DNA from 3 places in the Sporosarcina contaminans genome. Region 2 is predicted to be linked to each of the others. Evidence: riboswitches for the same ligand, from Rfam matches in the RefSeq annotation. Region 2 holds a riboswitch; each other region holds the start of a gene.

Region 1 (4,182 bases), on a different contig from region 2:
TTGTCTAAAATGTCAGGTCTCAGTACATTTAAATATTCATTGCAGCCTTCGTATTCTTCGCCCCCAAAATCTTCGGCAGATAAGTTTTCGGCTTGCAACATTGTGCCCATCGCCCCATCTATGATGAGGATTCTCTTTTCAAGATGCTGTTCAATAAGATGTTTCGGCATGGACAAATTCCCTCTCCTTCTTCCCATCCAATAGTTGGATATGTTTTATTAACTCCAATGACATATCGTATCGGAGAAATGGTGTAATGATATAGATGCCATTGAAAAGTTTCGCCGCTGTATCGATCAATTCCTTTGAGATAGCAATACCTTCCGCTGTAGCCCGTTCGCGGTCATCTCCACAATCGCGCATCCGTGCAAGTACATCTTCAGACAGCTTAATACCAGGTACTTCATGATGCAGGAATTCGGCATTCCGAATATTCGTCAACGGCATAATGCCTATGAAAATCGGTGTATCCAAATGCTTTGTCGCTTCATATATTTCCTCGATTTTCTCTTTCGTATAAACAGGTTGTGTAATGAAATAATCCGCCCCACACTCAATTTTCTTTTCCAACCGCTTAACGGCACGATCCAATACTCGGACATTAGGATTGAAGGCGGCGGCTACTGAAAATTTCGCTTTTTTGCGGAGCGGTTTCCCGGAGAAGGAAATGCCTTCGTTCAACTGCTTAATGAGTTGAATTAATTCCAAGCTCGATACGTCGTAGACGCTCGCTGCTCCCGGAAAATCGCCGACCTTCGTAGGATCGCCAGTAACTGCCAAAATATCGTGGATACCAAGTGCATCAAGCCCCATTAAGTGTGATTGCAAGCCAATTAGATTATGATCGCGGCAAGTTAGATGCACTAGTGGTCGTATAGCATGCTGTTGTTTCAATATAGAGCCCATCGCCATATTGCTAATCCGTGGCGAGGCTAAAGAATTGTCTGCCATCGTTACAGCGTCAACTCCTGCGTTATAAAGCTGTTTCGCCCCTTCAATATAAGCTTCCGTTTCTAAATGGCGAGGCGTATCCAGTTCGACGATGACTGTCCGTTCTCTTTTGGCCTTTTCATGAATGGGTTCGAATAATGCAGGTTCAGCATCGCGTATTACAATCGGTTTTTGGGATTTAACTTCTTTCTTTGTAACCGGCTTTAAGCCGGCTAATTGTTTTTTAACAGCTGCAATATGTTTAGGTGTCGTGCCGCAGCAGCCGCCGATCAGACGAACCCCTTCATCGCGCAGTAAAGCGGCTGCTTTTCCGAAGTAATCAGCTTCAGATGAGTAGACGATTCGCCCATCTTCCACATCAAGCAAACTGGCATTCGGAGCTGCGGAGAGCAGAAGTCCATCCGTGAGATTCACTTTTTCAAATGCTTGGATTGTATGGTAAGGACCTAACCGACAGTTGACTCCGACGACATCAGCCCCTAAATCGGAAAGCCTATGCAATGCTTCGTTCAGCACCAAGCCATTTTGGAGTATTCCCGGTTCCTCCATGGAAACTTGGGCGATGATAGGCACATCTGTTAATTTCTTGAGTGCCTCGACAACTGTCGTCAGCTCTTCAAAATCATAGTACGTTTCAAGCAATAAACCGTCAGGATCTCCGGACAATAAAGCATCAGCCTGTTCATGGACAATATGGAGAACTTCTTGCAAAGAGGCATCGCTTTTACGGATTCCACGTAATCCGCCGATTGTCCCTAAAACGTATTGTCCTCTGCGTGCGGCTGCCCGCTTGGCAATGCCCATTGCAGCTGTATTGAATTCCTTCACACGATTCTGCATGCTGTAGCGAGATAATTTCAATGCGTTGGCGCCATATGTATTGGTTTGAATGATGTCCGCACCTGCAGCGATATATTCCTCATGGATTTTTTCAATCACTTCTGGTTTTTCTACATTTAGCTCTTCGTAGCAAAAGTCGATTCCGTATGAGTAAAGCAATGTTCCCATCGCACCGTCCGCCGTCAAAATATCTGTCTTCAATCTTTCAAGTAATGTCATGTTTTCCACCCTTTCTTTGCATATTGTTCAATCAAGGAATAGATGAAAATAATTATTTTTGATTCAGCACGTTATGAATATCCGCAGAATAATGGATATTATGCTTGCGAAGGAGAGTGGTCATTTGCTGAAATAAAAATAAAAAGCCTTCTGAAAATAAGAAGGCTTCGAATATGCGAATAAAGATCGCTCCTTCTCATCTATCAGGCAAGTATGCCTGCTGGAATTAGCACCTGACCAATAATGGCTGGTTGCTGAAGCTTCGACGGGCCAGTCCCTCAGCTTCTCTTGATAAGAATAGATATGCAGTTATTAGAATAATTTAAAGTATCATACCCTTTATTGTTTCATACGTCAATAGCTGAATTATGATAGAATGGGCGTACGAATAGAAAATAGTAGGTGAAAACGTTGAGGATTTTCAAATTTTCCGTTCCAATTGCGCTTTTGGTTGCTGGGATTGCATGGGTTATGCTCAGTAAAAGCTTTCAGGAAGTTCCGGGTATGCATCGTGTTTGGATTACGATTGGAGCAGCAGTCCTGAGCGGGGTACTTGCCCATTTTTTATTTCCTAAGAGCGAAGATAAATAACGTTGAAAAATCGATAGCGAAAATAGCTGTCGATTTTTTATTGTACTATTTGAGTTAACTTAAAATATTTTTGGGTTGACACAAATGGTGTCAGCTATTATTCTATTAACAGAAAACAAAAGGGGTGTATATTGAATGACTACGACAACTGTGAAAACGAAAAGTTCTATGAGTGCACTGAGCCTTGTCTATTGCGGAATGTTTGCAGCACTTATGATGATCGGAGCGAATATTACAACGTTTGTGCCGTTCTTAGTAGTTGGTGGGGTGCCGATTACGTTGCAAACGTTTTTCTCTATTTTGGCAGGTTTGATTTTAGGAAGCCGTTTAGGTGCAATATCGATGACGGTATATATGGCATTAGGGCTTGTAGGGGCACCGGTATTCGCAAAATTTCAAGGCGGATTTGGATCTATTTTAAGCCCGACTTTTGGTTTTGTTTTGTCATTTATTCTTCTTGCATACGTAGCGGGATTGATCGTTGAAAGGTATGGGAGCTTGAAGAGCTATATCGTTGCTGCGTTAGTCGGGATGAGCATCAATTATTTATTCGGCACGAATTGGATGTATTTTTCGTACAAGTTTTGGGCAGCTGCACCGGATGCATTCAGTTATGCAGTTGCATGGGCGTGGATGGTTCCTCCGTTGCCGAAAGACATCCTATTATCGGTTTTGGCAGGCATTTTCGGCCACAGGATGTATAAAGTGCTGAAAGTGAGGCGATCGCATTGAGGGGACTCGACTTTAATGCCATAGCGGATCGTGTGCTGTCAGGCGAGGACATTACGGATGAAGAAGCGATGGCCATTTTGGACTGCCCTAATGAGGAGCTGCTTCTGTTGTTGCATGCTTCATATAAAATCCGGAGTTTTTATTATGGGAATAAAGTAAAGTTGAATATGATCATCAATACGAAATCAGGTTTATGTCCGGAAAACTGCGGATATTGTGCCCAATCGATTGTTTCAAAAGCGCCAATTGAAAAGTATGCGATGATGAAGCAGGAAGAAATCGTCGCAGGTGCTGAACGAGCGGCATCTGTAAATGCAGGGACGTACTGTATCGTTGCGAGCGGACGTGGACCGGTGAACAGGGAGCTTGAAATTGTCGTTGACGCAGTCAAAGAAATTAAATCAAAGCACCGTGATATGACGGTGTGCGCTTGTCTCGGCATTTTAAAGCCGGAACAAGCAAAACGGCTGAAAGAAGCGGGCGTTGACCGATACAATCACAATATTAATACGTCGGCAGCCCACCATAATAACATTACAACGTCGCATACATACGAAGATCGTGTCAATACGGTATCTTTAGCTAAAGAGGCCGGTATTTCGCCGTGTTCCGGCGTTATTGTCGGCATGCGCGAAACGAAAGCGGATGTCATTGCAATGGCGCGTAGTTTGCATGCGATGGATGCTGACTCAATTCCAGTAAATTTTTTGCATGCAGTTGACGGCACGCCGCTTGAGGGGACGAAAGAACTGACGCCGCGATACTGTTTAAAAGTGCTTTGCCTGTTCCGTTTTATGAATCCAACGAAAGAAATTCGGATTTCGGGAGGCAGGGAAGTGAACTTACGCT
Region 2 (4,182 bases):
AATAACTCCCTTGTCTTTAAGATGGAATTATGTCAGAATTAAATAGAATCAATAAATGTAGAGTGATGGAGGGGTTATGGGATGAGCACACCTAAAGATTTGCGTTTTTCTGCAGAACACGAATGGGTAAAAGATGAAAGCGGTAAATATCGAATTGGTATTACACATTTTGCTCAATCTGAATTGGGGGATATCGTTTTCGTTGAACTTCCTCAAGTCGGTGATGAAGTGAAAGTGGATGAGCCTTTTGGCAGTGTTGAATCTGTAAAAACTGTTTCTGAACTTTATGCTCCAATTAGCGGTAAAGTCATTGAAGTGAACGAAGAGTTGGAAGATAGCCCTGAATTGGTTAATGAATCTCCATATGAAGGTGCATGGATGATCGTCGTTGAAGCAACAGATGAGTCAGAATTGGATGCGCTAATGTCTGCTGAAGAGTATGACAAAATGACTGTTGGTGAATAATCATACGTGAAAGCGCCGGTGAAAACTGGGGCTTTTCGTTTTTCTTCGGGAGGGAGCATGTCATGAAGGCAGAAAAGCTCTTAATTGTTGAAGGTTTATCCGACAAAAAGAGAATCCAGAAGGTGTTGTCAGAGCAAGTTGCCATCATTTGCACGAATGGAACGGTCAGCTCGTATCGAGTGGAAGAGCTTTTATATCCATTTGAAGGATATGATCTCTATGTTTTCATGGATGCAGATGACTCCGGCGATAAGCTTAGACAGTTATTCATCCGAGAATATCCCGAAGCGATCCATCTCTATACGGAGCACCTTTATGGACAGGTGGAGAAAACCCCTTTGCGCAAAATAGCAGAAATTTTGTTAAGAGCAGATTTCAAAGTGCATCCCGAATTTCTTTTATATTGAGGGTGGTTAAGTTGGGAATCGAAAATTGGACGAGAGAACAATGGGAAAACAGTAAGGAAAAACCTTTATCGGTCTATTATTTATATACGCCATTATGCGGCACATGTGCGGTAGCTTCCAAAATGTTGGAGGTCATTTCTGTCATGAAGCCTGATTTGCCGATTGGGAAAGCCGACATGAATTACGTGCAAGATTTGGCGGTCGATTACCAAATAGAAAGCGTCCCTTGCCTGCTAATCCAAAAGAACGGTAAAATCACCCATAAAATCTACGCATTTCAATCAATCCCGTATCTTCTTGAAAAGTTAAGTTGACTTCTAAACTGTAATTATGATATAAATGTATTTAACAATTCAATACGTCACTCTTATAAAGAGAGGTGGAGGGAAGTGCCCTATGAAGCCCGGCAACCGTCATGAATGTGAAATGGTGCCAAGTCACGCAAAGCTTTTGCTTTGGAAGATGAGAGATTGGACAAATGTTTATAGTACTATAACATATTGAACCTTTCTGCTTGTCTGCAGGAAGGTTTTTTATTTTTGAAGAAAAACCTCATTTATGGGAGTTTTACTTTATAAGATAAAAAGGTTTCATTTATGTTAATTATAAATGAAGGAAAGTGCTGGCGTTTGCACGTTCGGATGATCAGAAATATGAGGTGGGAAAATGATTCAATTATCTAAAGTGGAAAAAAGGTTCGGTTCCAAAGAAAACGGCATAGCTGCTGTAGACGGCGTGTCCTTTACGATAACGGAAGGTGAAATTTTCGGGATTATCGGCTATAGCGGAGCAGGAAAGAGTACATTGATCCGCTTGTTGAATGGACTTGATATGCCGACTTCGGGGAGCATCAAGATTGGAAAGCGGGAAATTACTGCAATGAAAGGTCAAGAGCTGCGTAAAGCCCGTCAGAAAATTAGTATGGTCTTCCAGCATTTCAACTTGCTCTGGTCAAGAACCGTAAAGGAAAACATCGCCTTTCCACTGGAAATAGCAGATGTGAAAAAGGCGGAGCGTGACAGAAAGGTTTCCGAGCTAATCGATTTAGTCGGCTTGGCCGGAAGGGAAAATGCGTATCCATCACAATTATCGGGCGGGCAAAAGCAACGGGTAGGAATTGCACGCGCATTGGCGAACGATCCTGAAGTTCTTCTATGCGATGAAGCAACGTCAGCTCTCGATCCAGAAACAACGGATTCGATTTTAGAATTATTGACGAGCATCAATGAACGGTTAGGATTGACAATTGTCCTCATTACACACGAGATGCACGTAATTCGGAAAATTTGTCATCGGGTAGCTGTAATGGAAGCAGGAAAAGTAGTAGAAATCGGACAAGTATTAGATGTTTTCCAGTCACCGCAAGCGCCTGTTACGAAACGATTTGTTTCGCAAGTGACGGAGCCTGCTGGGACAAATGAGGCACTTGGCAATTTGAAAAAGGACTATTCCGAAGGCACAATCATCAAGCTATTCTTTATCGGAGAGCGAACAGAACAGCCAGTGTTGGCTAACTTGATTCGTAAATACGATGTTGAAGTGAATATTGTGCAAGGAAATATTTCGCAAACGAAAGGCGGAGCTTACGGAACGCTATTGCTCCAGCTTGTAGGGGAGAAAGCGGAAATGGATGAGGCAATTGCCTATCTTCATGAACAAGGTGTAAAAACAGAGGTGATAGGCAATGAATGAATCTTTATTTGTTAATATTGATTGGGAAAAAATGTGGAAGGCGACCGTCGAAACATTATATATGACGGGTGTATCAACTTTATTTACTTTCATTTTCGGATTAGCACTCGGCATTCTGTTGTTTTTATCGGGCCCAGGGCAACTTTGGCAAAATCGGATTGTCAACATATTCACGGGAGCCATTGTTAATATTTTTCGTTCAATTCCGTTTATCATACTCATAATTTTACTGATCCCGTTTACTACGTTACTCGTCGGTTCAATGCGTGGGCCGGAAGCTGCTCTACCTGCTCTCGTAATCGGTGCTGCTCCGTTTTATGCTCGGATGGTGTTAATCGGATTGCAAGAAATTGATAAAGGTGTTATTGAAGCTGCGAGATCGATGGGTGCGAAAACAAAAACGATCATTTTTAAGGTGTTATTGCCTGAATCATTGCCTGCTTTGCTTTCGGGCATTACAGTTACGGCAATTGCGTTAGTCGGTTATACTGCGATGGCTGGTGTGATCGGAGCAGGCGGATTAGGGAACTTGGCATACTATGAAGGCTTCCAAAGAAGCCGGAGCGATGTCATGCTTGTTGCTACTGTCATTATTTTAATTATTGTATTTGCAATCCAGTTCATTGGAGACCTATCTGTGAAGAAAGTGGACAAACGTTAATAACAGGATATGCCTGTTTATTATATAAAATATTGTAGGGGGTACTTATTATGAAGAAAATCAGTTCGCTATTCATTCTGCTTGCTCTTATCCTCGCGCTATCAGCATGCGGAACGAAAGATAAAGGCGATAATGCAAGTGGCGGCAACGAAGAGCAAAAAACGATTAAAGTTGGTGCGTCCAATACACCTCACTCCATTATTTTAGAAAAAGCAACGCCTTTAATGGAGGAAAAAGGGTACAAGTTGGAAATTGAGCCTTATCAAGACTATATTTTACCGAATAAAGATTTGGAATCTGGCATTATCGATGCAAATTACTTCCAGCATATCCCTTACTTCGAAGGGCAAATCGCTGATTTCGGATACGACTTTGTAAATGCGGGTGCCATCCATATTGAACCGATCGGCATTTATTCGAAAAAATACGATTCCTTGGATGATTTACCGGATGGCGCGACAATCCTAATTAGCAACTCTGTAGCTGACCACGGACGCGTGCTTGCAATGCTTGAAGAAAACGGTTTGATTACGCTTGCGGATGGCGTCGAAAAAGTAAAAGCTGAAATAAGCGACATTGTCGACAATCCAAAAAACTTAAAGTTCGAGCCTGATTACGAAGCAGCAATGATGCCGCAATTGTATAAAAACAATGAGGGCGATGCATTGCTCATCAACTCCAACTATGCGATTGACGCTGGCTTGAATCCATTGGAAGATGCGATTGCACTTGAAGCGACAGATTCACCTTACGTCAACATCATCGCAGTGCGTGCAGGCGACGAGGACAAAGAAGCGGTCAAAGCGCTCGTGGAAGTATTGAAATCAAAAGAGATTCAAGACTTTATCTTGGAAGAGTGGAACGGTTCAGTTGTTCCTGCAAAATAATGATAAACCATCAGCTGAAGGCACTGCCTGTCGTTTTTGAGACAATAATAAAACACCTTCTAAGCAGCCT
Region 3 (4,182 bases), on a different contig from region 2:
AGTGTTGACAAGGAACACTTGTGCATTATGCTCGTCAATTTTTTGCCCTAACATTTCTGCGTATACTGTCGCAGGCAACGGCAGGAACGGAGAACCGAAGCAAGTTGAGAAGGTTGCTTCAGGAGCAGTAATCCCACGTTCAGTGCCGGCTAATTTCGAAGTGAAGCCGCTAAGGAAATGATACATCGCTTGCTCTTTCGTCAATTTAGAAATTGGAGGCAACACGCCGAATGCATCAGCAGTTAAAAACACAATTGTTTTCGGATGGCCAGCCATTGACGGCTTTGCAATGTTTTCGATATTATGGATTGGATAAGCAGCACGCGTGTTTTCAGTTAATGAATTATCATCATAATCAGGAACTCGTGTTTTGTCATCCAAAACTACGTTTTCAAGCACAGAGCCAAAACGGATTGCACCGAAAATTTCTGGTTCTTTTTCTTTTGATAAGTTGATGCATTTCGCATAGCAGCCGCCTTCGATGTTAAAGACGCCGTTATCGGACCAGCCATGCTCATCATCGCCAATCAATTTGCGTTTCGCGTCTGCAGAAAGCGTCGTTTTGCCTGTACCGGATAGTCCGAAGAATAGTGCGACATCGCCTTCTTCTCCTACGTTAGCGGAACAGTGCATCGGCAGGATGCCGTGCTCAGGCAGCAAGTAGTTCATTACTGAGAAAATCGATTTTTTCATTTCTCCAGCATATTCAGTTCCGCCGATTAGCACGATGCGTTTTTCGAGAGAAACGATAATAAATGTTTCGGATTCAGTGCCGTCGACTGCTGGGTCTGCTTTAAAAGTAGGAGCCGATAAGATTGTAAATTGTGCCTCATGTGTAGTAAGCTCTTCTTCAGTCGGGCGGATGAATAAGTTATGGACAAATAAGTTTTGCCATGCAAATTCATTGACGACTTGAATGGAAAGCTGCGATTCTTTATCCGCACCTGCATATCCTTTGAAAACGAATAATTCGTCTTTCGCTTTCAAGTGGTTGATAACTTTTGTATATAATGAATCAAAAATTTCTTGAGAAATCGGCCGGTTCACTTTGCCCCAATCGATTTTGTCTTTTGAAGAAGGTTCCTCAACAATGAATTTATCCTTAGGGGAGCGCCCTGTATACTTGCCGGTTTCAGCAGATAGCGCACCATCCGCCGAGAGCTTTGCTTCTCCTCTTGAAGTAGCTTTCTCGATCAGCTCTGCCACTGAAGGCTGGATATTGACATTAGCTCCTGAAAGCAATTCATTTAGTCCATTTTCGATCTTCGCAGAAATCATATGTTTTGTACCGTCCTTTGCGTATTAATCCCATATAAATGGGTATCATTACATTCCGTAAATAGTATAACACATTAAGAATAATAATCTATACTAATTCAAAACTCAAGCAGTTAAGCTCAAAAAGATTTGACAAAGTGAAAACTTTTTCGTAGCATGGTTACATGAACGGATACTCTTATCCCGAGCTGGCGGAGGGACAGGCCCTATGAAGCCCGGCAACCTGCGTAGTGCAAGCTACGAGAAGGTGCCAAACCTGAGGCAAGGTTTTACACCTTGGACGATAAGAGTGAAAGGTGCTGCATTTGAAATCATGCCTTTCCTCATGTGCATTTACGTGAGCGAAGGGCTTTTTTATCTTCATTAAGATAGAGATCCATCTTTGAAGCGTTGAGATACATTTCACTTTTTAGCGAGAGTTCCTATACTCGACAAATGAAGATAAGCCTCCGGCGGTTGTCATGAATTTTGCATTGCGCATTCAGGCGCATGTAAAAAGATGATGCGACTATGCCAAGGCCCAATTGATTTTATCAAGCCCTTAATCCTTGTGTATGTTGACGTCGACTCTCTTCAGGCGTGGAACTATCTGGGAAAAATAGAGTACCGTATCAATATTTGCAAGCCGTTAAGGAGGAAATTATAATGACAAACCGCCGACTGTTTACTTCAGAATCAGTAACGGAAGGACATCCAGACAAAATGTGCGACCAAATTTCGGATGCCATTTTGGACGCTATTTTAGAAGAAGATCCGAATGCACGAGTCGCATGCGAGACGACAATTACGACAGGATTAGTGCTTGTGATCGGAGAAATCACAACAACGACTTATGTCGATATTCCAAAAGTTGTTCGGGATACTGTGAAAGAAATCGGCTATACTCGCGCCAAGTTCGGATTCGATTGGGAGACATCTTCCGTTTTAACTTCGATCGACGAACAATCGCCTGATATTGCTGCGAGCGTTGACCAAGCTTTAGAAGCACGGGAAGGAACGATGACGGACGAAGAATTGGAAGCAATCGGAGCGGGCGACCAAGGATTAATGTTTGGGTATGCTTGCAATGAAACACCAGAACTGATGCCGATGCCAATTAGTTTGTCCCATAAGCTGTCACGCAGACTAGCGGAAGTGAGAAAAAATGATACGCTTCCTTATTTGCGTCCGGATGGTAAAACGCAAGTGACAGTTGAGTATGATGACAACAATCGTCCAATACGGATTGATACAATCGTCATTTCTACACAGCATCATCCTGATACGACACTTGAACAAATCCAGCAAGACATTAAAGAGCATGTCATTTATCCAGTCGTACCGAAAGAGTTATTGGATGAAGATACAAAATACTTCATCAACCCTTCAGGTCGTTTCGTTATCGGCGGTCCGCAAGGAGATGCCGGATTAACAGGACGAAAAATCATCGTTGACACGTACGGTGGATATGCTCGCCATGGCGGCGGAGCCTTCTCCGGAAAAGACGCGACGAAAGTTGACCGTTCCGCTTCCTACGCAGCGCGTTATGTAGCGAAAAACATTGTCGCTGCAGGACTTGCAGAGCGTTGCGAAGTGCAGTTGGCGTATGCGATCGGTGTTGCGAAACCTGTCTCTATTTCGATTGATACATTCGGAACAGGAAAAGTTGAGGAAAGCAAATTGGTTGAGCTTGTGCGCGAACTATTCGATTTACGCCCTGCAGGCATAATCAAAATGCTTGACCTTAGACGTCCAATTTATAAACAAACTGCAGCATATGGCCATTTCGGCCGCACGGATGTTGAGCTTCCTTGGGAGCAGACAGACAAAGCGGCAGAGTTGGTTGAAAGAACCGGTTTGTCAGTACGGTAATAAAATATTCATGTGGGAAGCAAGGGTTCATTCCTTGCTTTCTTTTTTTATTGTAGGTATATGAAACACCTCGCTCGAAATGTGTAGAGAACCGTTAAAATGAAGAGCTGAATCGCTCGAAATCTGCAAGTGTCCCCTCGAATGTTGTGTAAAATGGCTTGAAGAACCCCTGTCTCTGCTTGAATGCGGAAGTGCTTGAAGTTTTCATGTATCCGCTCGAAGTGTGTGGATAACCGCTTGAAGCCCTCGTTCTCTGCCCGAATTGGGTGTTAAGACGCTCGTATTACAGCTGAATCCGCTCGTATGGTGTTATAGAACGCATAAACTACACGTTTGCCGCTCGATACTAATTCGTTAATTACAAGCATTACAAAAGGTTGTAGCACCCAACAAAACATAAAACAGACGCTGCCCCTCTTCAGAGCAGCGCCTGTTTATTTTTGCATCTTTTTATAAACCTGTCCTTTTTCAACATAGCTGTTGACGATGCGCAACATATCTTCGCGGTCTTCGTCGTTTAATTCACGGACTACTTTTGCTGGAGAGCCCAATGCCAATGTGTTTGGCGGGATTTTCTTGCCGGGGGGTACGAGGCTGCCGGCACCGATAAATGCGCCTTCGCCAATTTCTGCGCCATCTAAAATAATTGCTCCCATTCCAATAAGAGCACCTTTACGGATGATACAGCTATGTAATGTTGCTTTATGCCCAACAGTTACATCGTCTTCAATAAGCAGAGTGCGATTCGGGCTTTGGTGCAAGCAGCTTAAATCTTGGATACTTACACGCTCGCCAATTATGGTTGGCGCTACATCTCCCCGGATAACGGTGTTGAACCAGATTGAACTATTTGCGCCAATTGTTACATCCCCTGTAATTGTTGCGTAGTCAGCGACATAGACAGAAGGGTGAATTTTTGGAGATTTTTCTCCATACGGATAAATCATGATGACCACCTCATTTTATCAAAATCGTGTATAATCTATCATATCATAAAAAACATGATGATCTTTTAATCTAATTGAATTGCACGAACGGAGGACGATGGAACAT

What was found. Region 2 has a riboswitch for S-adenosylmethionine ahead of ACFQ38_RS08695 (methionine ABC transporter ATP-binding protein). Riboswitches for the same ligand answer to the same signal wherever they lie in the genome.
Region 1: linked by a shared signal. The riboswitch ahead of ACFQ38_RS18280 (bifunctional homocysteine S-methyltransferase/methylenetetrahydrofolate reductase) and the one ahead of ACFQ38_RS08695 (methionine ABC transporter ATP-binding protein) in region 2 are both predicted to bind S-adenosylmethionine.
Region 3: linked by a shared signal. The riboswitch ahead of metK (methionine adenosyltransferase) and the one ahead of ACFQ38_RS08695 (methionine ABC transporter ATP-binding protein) in region 2 are both predicted to bind S-adenosylmethionine.

What each region holds. Positions count from the first base shown of each region.
Region 1 is NZ_JBHTLT010000134.1:6,351-10,532, forward strand. It holds gene metH (methionine synthase) at 1-170, opposite strand, end outside; gene ACFQ38_RS18280 (bifunctional homocysteine S-methyltransferase/methylenetetrahydrofolate reductase) at 151-2,010, opposite strand; SAM riboswitch class I at 2,204-2,308, opposite strand; gene ACFQ38_RS18285 (hypothetical protein) at 2,422-2,601, shown strand; gene ACFQ38_RS18290 (biotin transporter BioY) at 2,737-3,333, shown strand; gene bioB (biotin synthase BioB) at 3,330-4,182, shown strand, end outside.
Region 2 is NZ_JBHTLT010000042.1:53-4,234, reverse strand. It holds gene ACFQ38_RS08715 (arsenate reductase family protein) at 1-1, shown strand, start outside; gene gcvH (glycine cleavage system protein GcvH) at 82-465, shown strand; gene ACFQ38_RS08705 (toprim domain-containing protein) at 528-872, shown strand; gene ACFQ38_RS08700 (thioredoxin family protein) at 890-1,186, shown strand; SAM riboswitch class I at 1,237-1,341, shown strand; gene ACFQ38_RS08695 (methionine ABC transporter ATP-binding protein) at 1,539-2,564, shown strand; gene ACFQ38_RS08690 (methionine ABC transporter permease) at 2,557-3,225, shown strand; gene ACFQ38_RS08685 (MetQ/NlpA family ABC transporter substrate-binding protein) at 3,276-4,112, shown strand.
Region 3 is NZ_JBHTLT010000109.1:4,863-9,044, forward strand. It holds gene pckA (phosphoenolpyruvate carboxykinase (ATP)) at 1-1,278, opposite strand, end outside; SAM riboswitch class I at 1,454-1,568, shown strand; gene metK (methionine adenosyltransferase) at 1,921-3,129, shown strand; gene ACFQ38_RS13235 (gamma carbonic anhydrase) at 3,564-4,076, opposite strand; gene ACFQ38_RS13240 (alpha/beta hydrolase) at 4,181-4,182, shown strand, end outside.